Pelagibaculum spongiae: one gene and its partner. Each later gene encodes a partner of the first gene's protein in a complex. Links are inferred from orthologs where the notes say so. Each region holds a gene or a part of one and is shown in the gene's direction. Other genes may lie near its edges.

Evidence for each region.
Region 2: the proteins of metK (region 1) and groL are in contact, whole or in part, in a cryo-EM structure (PDB 8P4O), measured with the Escherichia coli proteins. The link is inferred for Pelagibaculum spongiae from one-to-one orthologs.

Annotation. Positions count from the first base shown.
Region 1 is NZ_QDDL01000001.1:882,636-885,963, forward strand. The notes cover bases 215-3,214. They hold metK (methionine adenosyltransferase), read left to right. Parts: upstream 215-1,135; coding sequence 1,136-2,293; downstream 2,294-3,214. Other genes in these bases: DC094_RS03805 (ArsR/SmtB family transcription factor), read left to right, coding at 215-1,139; ahcY (adenosylhomocysteinase), read left to right, coding at 2,403-3,214. Also shown: DC094_RS03800 (hypothetical protein), read left to right, coding at 1-82; more of DC094_RS03805, read left to right, coding at 153-214; more of ahcY, read left to right, coding at 3,215-3,328. UniProt on the Escherichia coli protein: Catalyzes the formation of S-adenosylmethionine (AdoMet) from methionine and ATP.
Region 2 is NZ_QDDL01000008.1:20,733-24,045, forward strand. What follows is about bases 11-2,995. They hold groL (chaperonin GroEL), read left to right. Parts: upstream 11-672; coding sequence 673-2,319; downstream 2,320-2,995. Other genes in these bases: cutA (divalent-cation tolerance protein CutA), read right to left, coding at 11-59; DC094_RS16335 (co-chaperone GroES), read left to right, coding at 312-602; msrA (peptide-methionine (S)-S-oxide reductase MsrA), read left to right, coding at 2,488-2,995. In the rest of the region: more of cutA, read right to left, coding at 1-10; more of msrA, read left to right, coding at 2,996-3,087.

The DNA of each region.
Region 1 (3,328 bases):
TGTGAGAAGTAATTATTACCCCGCCGGTTCAAAAAATTACTCCATCTCTTTCCACCACCTCAGCAACCAACTCCTGGATTGACACAACCCAATATCAAAAAATATTGATATTGGGTTGTGCAAGCTAAATCAGCCAGCTAGACTTGCGCCCTATGAATACTCCTGAAATTACCACCGACGCTCTGGCAGTCATGCTTAAAGCAGCTGGCGACAGTTTGCGTTTGGGCATATTGCGAGCACTTAAAGACAACTCCTTTGGTGTGCTTGAACTGTGCCAGATTTTTGCTGGCAAGCAGTCGGGAGTGAGCCATCACTTAAAAGTCTTGAGCAAGGCTGGGCTGGTTGCTCAACGCCGGGAAGGCAATGCGATATTTTATCGCCGTGCTTTGGTTGCAGATCAGCAGGCCGATGCAGATTTATTGGTGTCGTTATACGCCACTATTGATCAACTACCACTGACTGGCGATGTTCAAGACAGATTAAACCTAGTGCTCAGTGAACGTGCAGAGCACGCCCGGGAATTCTTTGCTAATCATGCTAAGGAATTTCCCGACCACCAGGATTTAATTGCTCACTATCCACAATATGGCGAAGCAATTGGCGATTTACTGGAAAGCATCCACTTTCCACAATTGGCTCAGGCAGTTGAAATTGGCCCGGGACAAGGAGAGTTTCTGGCGCGATTGGCACCGAGGTTTGAGAAAATCTATGCGGTGGATATTTCGTCCGAAATGCTTGAACAGTCGCGGCAATTTGCTTTGGATAATGGCTACTCACATATCGAGTTTATCCATGGCGATATTAATACCGTACTGGAAAAAGACCTCAAGTGTGACTGTTTGGTACTGAATATGGTGTTACACCATGTGCCAACACCGGCGCAGCTATTTAAAACTGCGGCAAAACTGATTAATCCTGGCGGCGCATTATTGATTACCGATTTGTGCCGCCACAACCAAAGTTGGGCTAGAGATAACTGCGGTGATTTCTGGCTCGGATTTGATACTGAAGAGCTGACCGCCTGGGCGCAATCTGCCGGATTAGAAGACGGCGATCGCCTGTATTTGGGACTGAAAAATGGCTTCCAAATTCAGCTGCGGCGATTTGACCAACCTGTTATTGGAATTGTAAAAAAATGAGTGAATACAGCCTTTTTACCTCTGAATCTGTATCCGAAGGCCATCCTGACAAAATGGCTGACCAGATTTCTGATGCCATCCTTGATGCGATGTTGGAACAGGACCCGCATGCTCGGGTAGCTGTTGAAACCATGGTTAAAACCGGTATGGCAATTGTTGCCGGTGAAGTACGCACTAGCTGCTACGTTGACCTAGAAGGTCTGGTTCGCCAGGTAATTAACGACATCGGCTACACCAGTAGCGATGTTGGTTTCGACGGTAATTCTTGCGCAGTCATTAATGCCATCGGCAAGCAGTCTGGCGATATCGCCATGGGCGTTGACGAAGGCGAAACTAAAGATCTTGGCGCAGGTGACCAAGGCTTAATGTTTGGTTATGCCACCGATGAAACGCCATCACTGATGCCCGCCCCAATTTACTACAGCCATTTGCTGGTAAAACGTCAGGCAGAATTACGCAAAAATGGCACCCTGCCATGGTTGCGCCCTGATGCAAAATCACAGCTGACTTTGCGTTATGACGAAAACGGTAAGCCAGTGGCTGTTGATGCGGTTGTTTTATCGACTCAGCACAATCCAGATATCAATTTAGAAGATCTGCGTGAAGCAGTTAAGCGCGACATTATTTTACCGGTACTGCCGAAGGAATGGATTCATGCTGACACCAAGTTCCACATCAACCCAACCGGTAATTTCGTTATTGGTGGTCCAGTGGGCGATTGCGGCTTAACTGGCCGTAAAATCATCGTCGATACTTATGGCGGAATGGCACGTCACGGTGGCGGTGCATTCTCTGGTAAAGATCCATCAAAAGTTGACCGTTCAGCTGCCTATGCTGGCCGTTATGTTGCAAAAAACATTGTTGCAGCAGGTTTAGCGTCGCGTTGTGAAATTCAGATTTCCTACGCAATTGGTGTATCAGAACCGACTTCAATTTCTTTGAATACTTTCGGTACTGGCAAGATTTCTGATACAGCAATCATCGAGTTAGTTCGCCAGCACTTTGACTTGACGCCAGGCGGTATTATCGAAATGCTCGATCTGCGTCGTCCGATTTATCGCGCTACTGCGGCCTATGGCCACTTTGGTCGTGAAGACGAAGCATTCACTTGGGAAAAAACAGACAAGGCCGAAGTTTTGAAGGCAGCCTTATAAGCAAGGATCGGTTAACACCCGAAGAGCTTCGGCTCTAAAGCAGTTCATGTGTTAGCGGTCCTGTTATTCGGCAAGTGATTTCACTTGCCGAATTTAACCAGCGGACAGGATGACAATAATGAACAACGAACTGAAAGCTACAGTACCCTTGAACGACTACAAAATTGCCGATATTTCTCTAGCCAATTGGGGCCGTGAAGAAATGGCAATTGCCGAAACTGAAATGCCCGCGTTAATGGCAATTCGGCAAAAATATCGATCCAGCCAACCGCTTGCCGGTGCTCAAATTCTCGGCTGTATCCATATGACCATTCAAACTGCGGTACTGATCGAGACTCTGATTGAACTCGGAGCTGAAGTTCGATGGTCATCTTGTAATATTTTCTCTACCCAAGATCATGCAGCTGCTGCGATTGCCGTTGCGGGTATTCCGGTATTTGCCTGGAAAGGTGAAACTGAAGCCGAATATGAATGGTGCTTGGAACAATCTATCGGTATCGGCGTTGCAGGTTGGAAACCCAATATGGTGTTGGATGACGGCGGTGATTTAACCCTGCTATTGCATGAAAAGTATCCACAACTGCTGGATCATATTCATGGCATTACCGAAGAAACAACTACCGGCGTGCATCGTTTATTGGAAATGCTGGAAAAAGACCAACTCAAGGTTCCGGCAATTAATGTAAACGACTCTGTCACCAAATCAAAAAATGATAATAAATATGGTTGTCGGCATAGCTTAAATGACGCGATTAAAAGAGCGACGGATCATTTGTTGGCTGGAAAAAAAGCGTTAGTCGTTGGTTATGGTGATGTTGGTAAAGGCTCTGCAGCCTCACTTCGACAAGAAGGGATGATTGTTAAAATCACCGAAGTTGACCCAATCTGTGCCATGCAAGCCTGCATGGATGGCTTTGAAGTAGTGTCTGCTTACCAAAATGGTGTTAACGATGGCCTAGCAGAAAACCTGAATCGGACATTATTAGACAATGTCGATTTGCTGGTCACCACTACCGGAAATTTCCATGTATGCGA
Region 2 (3,313 bases), on another replicon or contig:
CGAGCAATTTCAATGTCGGGGCAGCTGCAAAAAGCAATCATCGGATCTTTAACAGTCATTGCGAACTCCTGTCTACAAGCGGGCTAGTGACCTATCGACTATACCACTTTTAATTTGCAGATATGGTTGCAATTGAGAATCGTTATCACCGATATTTTTTTTTGTTCAACTATTGAAATGGTTTTACATACCCCCAACATCGTGGTGTATCTGGCTGATAGACAATGGCCAAATTTGATATAAACCTGCATTGTCAAGTTAACTAATTACTTAACAAGCAGTTACTGAATATATAGAACCAGGAGATAGAAATGAAAATTCGTCCGTTGCATGATCGCGTAGTAATTCGTCGCAGCGAAGAAGAAGCAACTTCTGCTGGTGGAATTTTACTGCCAGGTTCCGCGACTGAAAAACCTAACCAGGGCGAGATCGTAGCAGTTGGCGCTGGTCGTATTTTGGATAATGGCGATGTGCGTGCGCTGGCTGTTAAAGAAGGCGACAAGGTTTTGTTCGGTGGCTACGGCAGTTCAACCGTTAAGGTTGATGGCGAAGAGTTGCTGGTAATGAGCGAAAGCGACATTTTGGCCATCGTTGAAGGCTAAGCTGAAAAGCTAATCGCTTCGTATTTATTTCATTCCCGTTTTGAACAAAATTTTTTAAAGGATTTTTATCATGGCTAAAGAAGTCAAATTTGGTGATAACGCTCGTAGCCGTATGGTTGCGGGTGTAAATATTCTGGCTGACGCAGTTAAAACAACGCTGGGGCCAAAAGGCCGTAACGTTATTTTAGAAAAATCTTTCGGCGCACCTACCGTAACTAAAGATGGTGTTTCAGTAGCCAAAGAAATCGAACTGGCAGACAAGTTTGAAAACATGGGTGCGATGATGGTTAAAGAAGTCGCTTCCCAGACTTCTGATGTTGCTGGCGACGGTACGACTACTGCAACGGTTCTAGCTCAATCTATCCTGAGCGAAGGCATGAAAGCCGTTGCTGCTGGCATGAACCCAATGGACTTAAAGCGCGGTATTGATAAAGCTGTTAAAGCTGCTGTTGTAGAATTACAAGCGATGTCTAAGCCTTGTAATGATGATAAAGCGATTGCTCAGGTAGGTACTATCTCTGCAAACTCCGATGAAGAAATCGGCAACATCATCGCTGAAGCGATGGGTAAAGTGGGTAAAGAAGGTGTTATCACCGTTGAAGACGGTTCAGGCCTAAACAACGAGTTAGATGTAGTAGAAGGCATGCAGTTTGATCGCGGTTACCTGTCTCCTTACTTCATCAATGATCAGCAAAGCATGACTGCTGAACTAGAAGCGCCTTTTATTCTGTTAGTAGATAAGAAAATCGGCAACATCCGCGAAATGCTGCCATTGCTGGAAGGCGTTGCTAAAGCGGGCAAGCCATTATTAATCGTTGCTGAAGATGTTGAAGGCGAAGCGCTTGCAACATTGGTCGTTAACTCAATGCGCGGTGTAATGAAAGTTGCCGCGGTTAAGGCACCTGGCTTCGGCGATCGTCGTAAAGCTATGCTAGACGACATTGCAGTTTTGACTGGCGCAACCGTAATTGCTGAAGAAATTGGCCTGTCATTAGAGACAGCGACACTTGAGCATTTAGGTACTGCTAAGAAAATTCAGGTTTCTAAAGATGAAACCGTGATTGTTGATGGTGCAGGCGAAGGCTTGGCAATTGCTGGCCGTGTTGACCTGATTCGTCGTCAAATCGAAGAAGCTTCATCTGATTACGATCGTGAGAAGTTGCAAGAGCGCGTAGCCAAATTGGCTGGCGGTGTTGCAGTGATCAAGGTTGGCGCAGCAACTGAAGTTGAAATGAAAGAAAAGAAAGCGCGTGTTGAAGATGCATTACATGCAACTCGTGCTGCAGTTGAAGAAGGCATTGTTCCTGGCGGTGGTGTTGCTCTGGTTCGTGCGCAAAAAGCAATCGAAGGTTTGGTCGGTGACAACGAAGACCAAAATGCCGGTATCGCATTATTGCGTCGCTCTATGTCTTCTCCTTTGCGTCAAATCGCAGCTAACGCTGGCGACGAAGCTTCAGTAGTACAAAATGAAGTCGCTAACGGCGAAGGTAACTACGGTTATAACGCTGGTAAGGGTGTATACGGCGATATGGTTGAAATGGGTATCTTGGATCCTACTAAGGTAACGCGTTCAGCACTGCAGCACGCAGCTTCAGTATCGGGTCTTATGATCACTACTGAGTGCATGGTTGCTGATGAACCAGCTGATGCTGCTGCACCTGCAATGCCTGATATGGGCGGCATGGGTGGAATGGGCGGCATGGGCGGAATGATGTAGCGCTAAACTCTACTTCTTCTTAGCTCGACCCATTTTATAAAAAACCCCGCTTAGGCGGGGTTTTTTAGTTTTTATCAGAACTAAAAATGTTGAATGAACTAATCTTGAAAAAATAAGCCCAAGTACCTATAAGCAAGATTGTTCCATAGAACCACTGAGAATTATAAGATGCTGAAAAAGATTTCCTTGTTGCCCGTTTTATTACTCATAAGCACTTTTTCTGTTAATGCCCAGGAAAAAGCTGAAGCGATTTTCGCCAGTGGTTGCTTTTGGTGTACCGAATCTGATTTTGAAAAAGTTGAGGGTGTGATTGAGGCGGTGAGTGGCTATACCGATGGAAGACAAAGCAATCCAACTTACAAACAAGTCTCTGCTGGTCGTACTGGGCATACTGAGGCGGTAAAGGTGACTTATGATCCGTCCAAAGTGAGTTATGAGAAGTTATTGAGTGTGTTCTGGCATAATGTCGATCCTACTGTAAAAAATCGCCAGTTCTGTGACTCTGGCTCTCAATATCGCAGCGGTATTTATTATCTCAACCCAGAGCAACAAGCAGCAGCAGAAAAAAGTCTGGTTGATTTAAAAGCGAGCGGGCGTTTTGAAAGAATTTATACCGAATTAAAGCCCGCTAGCAAGTTTTATCCAGCAGAAGATTATCATCAGGATTATGCCAAGAAGAACCCATGGCGCTATAAGTATTACCGCAGTGGTTGTGGCCGTGATGATCGACTAAAAAGACTTTGGGGCGAGCTAGCGTTAGAACATTAAGCCAAATTCCAAAAAAAAGCCGAGATGAGAATCTCGGCTTTTTTTGTGAAAATGATCAATGCTAAAACCTAGAAAATTTCAAGTGCGCCAGCCACCGAGAGCTGCTGTTATATCAAGAAAATTAAGTCGGAAAATCTAAATGCTCGAATTGTTAATTAATTCCATATAGTAACCTGATGAAATGTTTCAACTGAGTGATCTCCTGGTGTTGTCAAAAGATGACTTC